2 linked regions of the Sinobacterium norvegicum genome follow. Each later gene encodes a partner of the first gene's protein in a complex. Links are inferred from orthologs where the notes say so. Each region holds a gene or a part of one and is shown in the gene's direction. Other genes may lie near its edges.

Evidence for each region. Proteins that work in one complex are often made in the same cells at the same time.
Region 2: the proteins of lpdA (region 1) and aceF are in contact, whole or in part, in a crystal structure (PDB 1EBD), measured with the Geobacillus stearothermophilus proteins. The link is inferred for Sinobacterium norvegicum from one-to-one orthologs. Residues at the interface, in WP_049624544.1 of Geobacillus stearothermophilus: Pro340, Ser341, Asp344, Tyr345, Arg403, Asp406, Val408, Glu431, Ala432, Gly433, Asp438; in WP_033016211.1 of Geobacillus stearothermophilus: Ile130, Ala131, Met132, Pro133, Arg136, Arg140, Glu141, Asn155, Arg157.

What each region holds. Positions count from the first base shown.
Region 1 is NZ_CAKLPX010000001.1:660,342-668,242, reverse strand. What follows is about bases 2,218-5,165. They hold lpdA (dihydrolipoyl dehydrogenase), read left to right. Parts: upstream 2,218-2,941; coding sequence 2,942-4,390; downstream 4,391-5,165. Other genes in these bases: sucC (ADP-forming succinate--CoA ligase subunit beta), read left to right, coding at 4,552-5,165; odhB (2-oxoglutarate dehydrogenase complex dihydrolipoyllysine-residue succinyltransferase), read left to right, coding at 2,218-2,809. Outside these bases: L9P87_RS02925 (2-oxoglutarate dehydrogenase E1 component), read left to right, coding at 1-1,492; more of odhB, read left to right, coding at 1,610-2,217; more of sucC, read left to right, coding at 5,166-5,712; sucD (succinate--CoA ligase subunit alpha), read left to right, coding at 5,719-6,600; L9P87_RS02900 (periplasmic nitrate reductase, NapE protein), read left to right, coding at 6,900-7,070; pentaheme c-type cytochrome TorC, read left to right, coding at 7,114-7,901. UniProt on the Escherichia coli protein: Lipoamide dehydrogenase is a component of the glycine cleavage system as well as of the alpha-ketoacid dehydrogenase complexes.
Region 2 is NZ_CAKLPX010000001.1:1,629,221-1,632,181, reverse strand. It holds aceF (dihydrolipoyllysine-residue acetyltransferase), read left to right. Parts: upstream 1-485; coding sequence 486-2,438; downstream 2,439-2,961. Other genes in the region: nadC (carboxylating nicotinate-nucleotide diphosphorylase), read right to left, coding at 2,526-2,961; aceE (pyruvate dehydrogenase (acetyl-transferring), homodimeric type), read left to right, coding at 1-410.

The sequences.
Region 1 (7,901 bases):
GGAATTTAAGAAAGACGTGGTTCTGGATCTGGTTTGTTATCGTCGTCGTGGCCACAATGAGGCCGATGAACCGTCGGGCACTCAGCCAATGATGTACGAGAAGATTCGTAATCAGACGACTACCCGTGACCTCTATGCTGAGACATTGGTCAACGAGGGTGTGATTTCAGCTGAGCAGGATAAGCAGTTGACTGACGGCTATCGTGATGCGTTGGATAATGGTCGGCACGTGGCCAAGTCTTTAGTACTTGAACCCAATACCGGTATGTTTGTCGATTGGAATCCGTATGTTGGTCACGATTGGACGGCATTTGCCGATACCCGTGTTGACGCCTCGACGATCAAAGATTTGGCCGCACGTCTGCATACGATTCCGGAAGGTTTCCCGCTGCAGCGACAGGTCTCCAAAATTGTCGAAGACCGCAAGAAAATGGCTGCAGGTGCCTTGCCGATCAACTGGGGTTTCGCTGAAACCATGGCGTATGCCACTTTGTTGGAAGAGGGGCACCCGGTACGTTTGACCGGGCAGGATGTCGGTCGCGGTACTTTCTCCCACCGCCACGCGGTTCTTCATAATCAGAAGGAGACAGCGAGTTATGTACCGCTGCAAAATCTTTCTGAAAATCAGCCAACCTTTACGATTCATGACTCCTTACTGTCTGAAGAGGCGGTGTTGGCTTTTGAATACGGTTACTCAACCACCACACCCAATGCATTAATCATTTGGGAGGCACAGTTTGGTGATTTCGCCAACGGTGCGCAAGTAGTTATCGATCAATTTATCACCAGTGGTGAGCACAAGTGGCAGCGCCTGTGTGGTTTGACCTTATTGTTGCCTCACGGCTATGAAGGGCAGGGGCCAGAGCACTCGTCGGCACGTCTTGAACGTTTCTTGCAGATGTCTGCAGAGCATAATATTCAAGTCTGCGTTCCATCGACACCTGCTCAGGTTTATCACATGCTACGTCGCCAGATCATCCGTCCGCTTCGTAAGCCACTGATTGTTATGTCGCCCAAGAGTTTGTTGCGCCATAAACAGGCTGTCTCGACTATGGACGAATTAGCCGAAGGCAGCTTTAAAACGGTTATCGGCGAAGTCGATGAGGTCGATAATAACGCTGTTAAGCGCGTTGTGCTCTGTAGCGGCAAGGTTTATTACGACTTGTATAATAAGCGTCAGGAAGAGGGCATTAGCGATATTGCTGTTGTTCGTATTGAACAATTGTATCCATTCCCTTCCGATGATTTGCAGCAAGAGCTAGAGAAATACCCTAACCTTGAAGAATTGGTTTGGTGTCAGGATGAGCCTCAGAACCAGGGTGCTTGGTATAGCTCGCAACACCATATGCGTCGTGTGCTACAGGCTGTTAAGCCAGTGGCTGAATTGAACTATGCGGGGCGAGAGGCTTCGGCTTCCCCCGCCGCTGGTTACATGGCATTGCATTTGGCTCAGCAAGAGCAATTGATAAAAGACGCATTGGCGTTAGGTTAACAGCGAGGCTCTTCCGAGTATTAGGAAGAGCCTTTGTCGTTTAACTAACCGATATTTTGAGCAAACCGTATTCGCGTTTTCGATAAGCGCAATTTGAGAAAGAGTTAAGGATTGAAAATGGCTATTGAAATAAAAGCACCTCAGTTCCCAGAGTCAGTGGCAGATGGCACTATCGCAGCATGGCTTAAGCAGCCAGGTGAAGCCTGTACCCGCGATGAGTTATTGGCAGAAGTGGAAACCGACAAAGTGACACTGGAAATATTGGCTCCTGCCGACGGTGTTATCGTAGAGATTATTAAAGGCGAGGACGATACTGTTCTCAGCGAAGAGTTGATTGCTCGCTTTGAAGCGGGTGCAGCAGCAGCCCCTGCCGTCGAAGAAGCCCCTGAGGCAGTCCCTGCCGCAGCTGCCGCCGGTGATGTAAAAGTCAGCCCAGCTGCTCGCAAGATGATTGAAGAAAACAACCTCGACGCAGCGACGATCACTGCCACAGGTAAGGGTGGCTTGATCACAAAAGAAGATGTGATGGCGGCTGTGAAGGCACCGGCTGCTGCTCCGGCGGCAAAACCTGCACCAGCCCCTGCCAAGGTGGCGGTGGATGTGGCCAGTGGTGACCGCGTCGAGAAGCGTGTACCGATGACTCGCATGCGTGCTCGTATTGCTGAGCGTTTGCTTGAGGCCTCACAGGGCACGGCGATGTTGACGACGTTTAATGAAGTCGACATGGGGCCTGTGATGGAGTTGCGCAACAAATACAAAGACCTGTTTGAAAAGAAGAACAATGGCACCCGGTTAGGTTTCATGAGCTTCTTTGTTAAGGCGGCAACGGAGGCACTTAAGCGCTTCCCCGCGGTTAATGCTTCTATCGATGGCAAGGATATTGTCTATCACGGCTATCAGGATGTTGGTATCGCTGTTTCAACGGAAAAGGGTCTGGTTGTTCCTGTTCTTCGCGATACCGATTATATGGGCTTGGCTGATATCGAATCGGGCATCCGTGATTTTGGTCTGCGTGCCAGAGACGGCAAGTTGGGTATCGAAGAGATGACTGGTGGTACTTTTACCATTACTAATGGTGGTGTGTTTGGCTCACTGATGTCGACACCGATTATTAACCCGCCACAGGCTGCGATCCTCGGTATGCACAAGATTCAAGAACGTGCCATGGTCGTCGATGGCCAGGTTGTTGTTCGCCCGATGATGTACTTGGCGCTTTCCTACGATCACCGCCTGATCGATGGCAAAGATTCTGTGCAGTTCTTGGTTGCGATCAAAGAGTTGCTGGAAGATCCAGCCCGCATCTTACTTGAGCTTTAATAGCTTTCGTCAATAAAAGCAGAAAGCGGCTCTGTGCCGCTTTCTTTTTGTAAGAGGCTTTGGCTGAAACAGCTTAAAGCTTGCTCTATATATGCTATTCAAAGTCGAATATAGACAATTAAAGGTTTAATCATGTCAGATAAATACGATGTCGTTGTTATTGGTGCCGGCCCAGGTGGCTATGTTGCCGCTATCCGTGCTGCTCAATTAGGTCTTAAAACACTGTGTATCGAGAAATATCGCAATGATGCAGGTAAGACTGCTCTGGGTGGTACTTGCTTGAATGTCGGTTGTATTCCGTCTAAGGCGTTATTGGACTCGAGCTTCAAATATCATGAAGCCAAGGATGACTTCTCTATTCACGGCATCAGCCACAGTGAAATGAAGATCGATGTACCGACCATGATTGCCCGTAAAGACCAGATTGTTACGCAATTAACCTCTGGTGTTGCCGGTTTGTTTAAGGGTAATGGCGTCGCATTGGCTGAAGGTGCTGCCAAGGTATTAGCGGGTAAGCAGGTAGAAATCACTGCGCAGGACGGCAGTGTCACTGTTGTCGAAGCCGCAAATATCATCATTGCTTCAGGTTCCAGCCCAGTCAACATCCCACCTGCACCGTTGTTTGAAGATGTTATTGTCGATTCTACTGGTGCCCTTAAAATCAATGAGGCACCTAAGCGTTTAGGTGTTATCGGTGGTGGTGTTATTGGCCTCGAAATGGCCAGTGTTTGGGCCCGCTTGGGTACTGAGGTTGTGGTGCTTGAGGCGATGGATGATTTTCTCGCCATGATGGATAAGCAGGTTTCTAAGGAAGCGCGCAAAATCTTCAAGAAGCAGGGCTTGGATATTCGCACCGGTGCTTTGGTCACTGGTACTGAGGTTGATGAGAAGGCACGTCAGGTTACCGTAGCTTACAAGAGCGGCGATGAAGAGCACAGCGAGGTTTTCGATAAGTTGATTGTTGCTGTCGGTCGCCGTCCGCACACTGAAAATTTGTTGGCAGAAGATGCTGGTGTCAAGTTGGATGAACGTGGATTCATTTTTGTTGACGATTATTGTGAAACGGATGCACCGGGTATTTACGCGATTGGTGATGTGGTTCGTGGTCCAATGCTGGCGCATAAAGCTTCAGAAGAGGGTGTTGTCGCCGCCGAGCGTATCGCCGGTAAGAAGGCCCAGATTAACTATGATTGCATACCTTCCGTCATCTATACCCATCCTGAGATTGCTGCAGTTGGTAAGACTGAAGAGCAATTAAAGGCCAGTGGTGAGGCATATAAAGTCGGTGTTTTCCCATTCGCTGCCTCGGGTCGTGCGATGGCCGCTAATGATACGGCTGGTTTCGTCAAAATTTTAGCCGACGAAGAGACTGACCGTATTCTCGGTGGTCACATCATTGGCCCCAGCGCTGCCGACCTGTGTCAGCAGATAGTGATTGCGATGGAATTTGGCTCCAGTGCGGAAGATCTGGGGACTATTGTCTTCGGTCACCCAACGCTGTCTGAGGCGGTCCACGAGGCAGCTTTGGCGGCCGATGGTCACGCCATACATATTGGTAATAAGAAAAAGCGTAAAAAATAACGAATTTATTTGCGCATTGCGTCAATAAACGGGACAATCGGTGCAGCTTTTAGTAGGCATTGGTTGTCTTGGGGGCGCTATTTCGATAAATATATAAAATCGGGGTAGTGCAAGAAAGAGTGAGGTGCTGATTGTCAGCACATAAAAAACGGTAATAAGATATGAATCTGCATGAGTATCAAGGCAAGCAGTTGTTTGCTGAATACGGACTGCCAGTTTCTCAGGGTTTCGCTTGCGATACTCCAGAAGAAGCTGCAGCAGCAACTCAAAAAATCGGCGGTGATATGTGGGTTGTTAAAGCCCAGGTCCACGCTGGTGGTCGCGGTAAGGCGGGTGGCGTTAAGCTCATCAAGTCTGCCGACGAAGCAAAAGCTTTCGCTGAACAGTGGTTAGGTAAGAACCTAGTGACTTTTCAAACGGACGAAAATGGTCAGCCAGTTTCTAAAATTCTAGTAGAAACCTGTACCGATATCGCTGACGAGTTATACCTAGGCGCGGTTGTTGACCGTTCATCTCGTCGTATCGTTTTCATGGCATCTACTGAAGGTGGCGTTGAAATCGAAACTGTTGCACACGAGACGCCTGAAAAGATTCTTAAGTGTGAAATCGATCCATTGGTTGGCGCGCAGCCATACCAAGGTCGTGAGCTGGCGTTCAAGCTAGGTCTCAACAAAACTCAAGTTGGCCAATTTGTTAAGATCTTCATGGGTCTGGCTAAGTTGTTTGAAGAGAAAGATCTTGCCCTTATCGAGATCAACCCTCTTGTGATTAAAGAAGACGGTGACCTTCACTGTCTAGACGCCAAACTGGGCGTCGATGGCAACTCTCTGTATCGTCAGAAAGCGATTGCCGATATGAACGATCCTTCGCAGGAAGATGCTCGTGAAGCAGAGGCTGCTCAGTGGGATCTTAACTACGTAGCACTTGATGGCAACATCGGCTGCATGGTTAACGGTGCTGGTCTGGCTATGGGTACTATGGATATCGTTGCCCTACACGGTGGCAACCCAGCTAACTTCCTTGACGTAGGTGGCGGCGCAACGAAAGAGCGTGTTGCTCATGCATTCAAACTTATTTTGTCTGATGAAAAAGTTAAGTGTGTATTGGTTAACATCTTCGGCGGTATCGTACGTTGCGACATGATTGCTGAAGGCATCATTGGCGCAGTTAAAGAAGTTGGTGTTACGGTTCCTGTTGTTGTTCGTTTGGAAGGTACTAACGCTGATTTGGGTAAAGAAGTTCTTAAGAACTCTGGCCTGGACATCATTGCAGCAACAAGTCTGACTGATGCTGCTGAGCAAGCAGTTAAGGCGGCGGGGTAATTATCAATGTCTGTATTAATAAATAAAGATACTAAAGTCATCTGTCAGGGTTTCACTGGCGGCCAGGGTACTTTTCACTCTGAGCAAGCAATTGCTTACGGTACGCAAATGGTTGGTGGTGTTACACCAGGCAAGGGCGGCACTGAACACTTAGGTCTACCAGTGTTTAACACTGTTGCTGAAGCTGTTGAGGCAACCGGTGCTGATGCATCTGTTATCTACGTTCCTGCTCCTTTCTGTAAGGATTCAATCCTTGAAGCTGCTAACGCTGGTATCAAGTTAATCGTAACTATCACTGAGCACATTCCTGTATTGGATATGCTTGAGTGTAAAGTTAAGTGTGACGAGCTAGGCGTACGCTTAATCGGCCCTAACTGCCCAGGTGTTATCACACCGGGCGAGTGTAAGATCGGCATCATGCCAGGTCACATTCACTTGCCAGGTAAGGTTGGTATCGTATCACGTTCAGGTACACTAACTTATGAAGCAGTTAAGCAGACCACCGACTACGGTTTTGGTCAGTCTACCTGTGTTGGTATCGGTGGCGATCCAATCCCAGGCACTAACTTCATCGATGTACTGGAAATGTTCCAGAACGATCCACAGACCGAAGCGATTGTTATGATCGGTGAGATTGGTGGTACTGCTGAAGAAGAGGCGGCAGCTTACATCAAAGCTAATGTTACTAAGCCTGTTGTCTCTTACATTGCCGGTGTTACTGCACCTGCTGGTAAACGTATGGGTCACGCTGGCGCAATCATCTCTGGCGGTGCTGGTACTGCTGATGAAAAGTTTGCTGCACTTGAAGACGCCGGTGTTAAAACTGTCCGCTCTCTCGCGCAAATCGGCGATGCTCTTTCTGAGATCACTGGTTGGACAAAAGCATAATATTTGCTTAAGTTCACATTAAAAAAAGCCGCTTCTTAGCGGCTTTTTTTGTGCCTGTAGAACGCTGAATGCCGATGTATGATTTATTTTTAATATCTGGTAACTTGATACACGTCAGTGGCTTAAATGTTGACGCGGTTATGATGGCGCTGATTTTTGACTGGTTTCCTGTATTTTGATGACAATGGCTACATGGACGGCTATTTTTATAATTGCGGCGAAGATAAAGAAATCTAATACTAGGCCCTATCAGGTATAGCTTTACTTGGTAGTAACACAGCTTTAAGGGTGAGTGAATCATGCAGGATGAGACGTTAACTGAGCAGCAAGAAAAGAAAGATGAGTTGAAGGCGCTGGCCTTTATCGCGGTTTTCCTCTTTCCAATCCTCAGCATTATAGGTGTCGGAGGCTACGGCTTTATTATTTGGATTATGCAAATAATATTAGGCCCTCCTGGTCACGGTATGTAGCGATACCGAATACAACTATTCAGCTTAAAGAGGAAACCAGAGCATGAACTGGATGAAGAATATTTGGCGCTCATTGACGACGCCGGCCAAGCATCTAACCCTTGGCACCATTGCGCTGTCAGCGTTTATTATGGGTGTGATTTTCTGGGGTGGGTTTAATACTGCGCTTGAGGTCACCAACACAGAAAAATTCTGTATCAGTTGTCACGAGATGGGTGACAACGTTTACGAAGAACTCAAATCAACCGTCCACTATTCGAACAGTTCTGGTGTTCGAGCGACCTGTCCGGACTGTCATGTTCCTCACAACTGGACCAATAAAATCGCCCGGAAGATGCAGGCCTCCAAAGAGGTGTTTGCAAAATTGACCGGTGCCATCGACACCCGTGAAAAATTCTTAGAGAAGCGCCTTGAATTAGCCAGCCATGAATGGGCACGTTTTGATGCCAACGGCTCTTTGGAGTGTAAACAGTGCCATAGCTATGATTCGATGAAATGGGAAGATATGTCGAAGCTGGCTCAGAAGCAAATGAAGCGAGCGGCTGAAAATGATCAAAGCTGTATCGACTGCCACAAGGGTATTGCCCACCATCTACCCGACATGGGGGCCTCGCGCGCGCCACAGTTAATTGCCGAGGTGGGCAGTGGCCCCAGAAGTTTTGACAACGATGCCAGTTATTACAGCTCGTTGACCAAGCCGCTATATTTATCGGCTGATACCGATGTTGAAGCGGGCTTGTTGAATATTGCTACCAAGGTCACGGTCATCGATTCCAGTGGTGAACGAATTAAGTTGCATGTTGATGGTTGGCGTAAACGGATCGGTGCCGG
Region 2 (2,961 bases), 970 kb from region 1 along the record:
ATGCGGATGTTTGGAGTGTCACCTCGGCTAACTTATTGCGCCGCGATGGTTTGGCCTGTGAGCGTTGGAATCTATTGCATCCTGAGGGGGAGCAACAGGTGCCATTTGTGACGGCAGCGTTCGCCGACACCAAGGGCCCTATTGTTGGTGCCACCGATTATATGAAGTCATATTTGAATCAACTGCTGCCCTTCATGCCTCGTCGTTTCGCCATGCTGGGTACCGATGGCTTCGGCCGTTCGGACTCGCGTGAGAAACTGCGTCACTTCTTTGAAGTTAATCGCTACTTTATTGTTATCAAGGCGCTTAAGGCTTTGGCCGATGACGGTGAAATCAAGTTGTCAGTCGTCACAAAAGCGATTAAGAAATACGGAATTGACCCAGAAAAAATCGATCCTACCAGCTGCTAAGTATTGGGGGTGGGGCTGCGAGGCGGCCTCTCATCCGCAGAGGTTTTGATTGTATTTTTATAAGAGAAGAGAATTATGAGCATTAAATCGGTTGTAGTACCGGAAGGTGCCGGCGAAGCAGAAGTGATCGAGATCTGTGTCGCGGTTGGTGATACTGTCGCCCTAGAGGATTCGCTGGTCGTATTGGAGTCTGATAAGGCGTCAATGGAAGTGCCCTCTGATTGTGCGGGTACAATTACCGCCATCAAGGTCGCCGAGGGCGACACCCTGAACGAGGGCGATATTGTTGTCGAGGTTGAGGTTGCCGGCACCGCGGCAGAGCCTGCCGCTGCTGAATCCCCCGTTGTGGAAGCTGTTACGGAAGCCGTTGTTGAGCAGGTTGTTGAGCAAGCCGTTGAGGCACCAGTGTCAGCCGTTGCCAGCGAGCAATTGGTACAGGCGCCGGATATCGGCTCCGACTCTGCCGAGGTGATCGAGTTCTGTGTCGCCGTCGGTGACACTGTTGAAGAGGGCGACTCGCTGATCGTGCTGGAGTCCGACAAGGCATCGATGGAAATGCCGGCACCCTTTGCAGGTACCGTGGTGTCTTTTGCTGTAAAAGAGGGTGACAGTGTTAGTGAGGGTGCCGATGTCTGTGTGATCGCGACCACTGTTGCTCCCACCGCCCCTGCGGTCGCTGCCCCGGTTGCTGAGGCCAAGGTTGAGGCTGTTGTTGAGGTGGCTGTTGCACCGGTCGCTGCGATCAGCAGCGAGGTCAGCTTGGTTGTCCCCGACTTAGGCACTGATGCAGCGGAAATTATCGAGATTTGTATTGCTGTCGGCGATGATATTGCCGAGGGTGACTCGCTAATCGTATTGGAGACCGATAAGGCTTCGATGGAAGTGCCAGCCACCCAAGGCGGCAAGGTCTTATCCATTGCTGTCAATGAGGGTGACAAGGTCAGCGAGGGCGCTGCTATCTGTGTTGTCATGGGCGAAAGCCAAGCTCCGGCAGTTGCCGCACCAGCTGTTGTTACCAGTCCTGCCGCTGAGGCTCGTCAGCCTACGCCGGCACCAGTGGCTGCGCCAGTGGCGACAACCGTTGCTCAGCAGGTGACACAGGCTGCCAGTTCAAAAGTGTATGCCGGCCCAGCTGTGCGTATGTTGGCACGGGAACTCGGCGTAGATTTGGCATTGGTGCCAAGTACCGGTCCAAAGGGGCGAATCGTCAAAGAAGATGTTCACGCTTATGTAAAGACTACGCTACAGAGCGCGGCCAAGGTTGTCGCAGCCCCAGCGGTGGCCTCAGGCAGTGGTATTCCACAGGTGCCAGCGGTTGATTTCGCCAAGTTTGGAGACATCGAAACCGAGAAACTGTCGAAGATTGCCAAGATTACGGCGGCCAATATGCAGCGCAGTTGGCTCAACGTGCCGCATGTGACGCAGTTTGACGATGTCGACATTACTGATCTTGAAGACTTCCGCAAGGAGATGAAGGCCGAGGCGGAAAAGCAGGGCGTTAAATTAACGCCACTGCCATTTATGCTCAAGGCTCTGGCTCATGCACTGAAGGCAAATCCGAAATTCTGTTCTTCGATCTCTGTCGACGGGGAAGAGGTGATTTATAAGAAGTATGTCCATATTGGTATGGCCGTTGATACGCCTGCTGGTTTGGTTGTTCCCGTCTTGCGTGATGTCGATAAGAAAAGCATCTACGAAATATCTAACGAGGTGATCGAGCTGGCAACCAAGGCTAAAGATCGCAAGCTTAAGCCAGCGGAAATGCAGGGTGCTTGTTTTACTATATCAAGCCTCGGCGGTATTGGTGGTACAGGCTTTACGCCGATTGTTAACACCCCTGAGGTCGGTATCTTAGGTGTGTCTAAGATGACGGTGAAGCCGGTGTGGAATGGCAGTGAGTTTGTGCCCCGTAAGATGTTGCCTGTGGCGCTGTCCTACGATCACCGTGCCATCAACGGTGGTGATGCGGGTCGCTTCCTGACGTATTTCAATCAATTGATGAGCGATATTCGTCGATTGATGTTGTAATCAGTAGTGACAAAAAAGGCCGCTTAATAGCGGCCTTTTTTTTGCGCGAACGGTGGGCGATATTGCTGTCTGACGAAGCTCGGCTTTTTATAGCTCGGTAAAACGCATCGATAAATCGATGGCCGTATTGTGCTTGGTCAAGGCGCCGATAGAAATATAGTCGACACCCGTCTCCGCCACGCTGCGTAGGGTGTGGTTGGTAATATTGCCCGAGGCCTCTAGTTTGGCGCGACCATTGACGTGCTTGACCGCCTCGACCATTTGCGCATTGCTGAAATTGTCAAGCATGATGATATCGGCACCCGCCTCCAGGGCTTGGTTGAGCTCGTCAAAGGTTTCAACCTCGACTTCAACCGGCTTACCAGGGTGGTTACTCTTGGCAGTGGCGATAGCTTGATGAATGCCGCCGCAGCCCGCTATGTGGTTTTCCTTGATCAAGAAGGCATCGAATAAGCCGATACGGTGGTTGTGGCAGCCGCCGCAGGTAATGGCGTATTTTTGCGCAGTTCGCAGGCCGGGAATA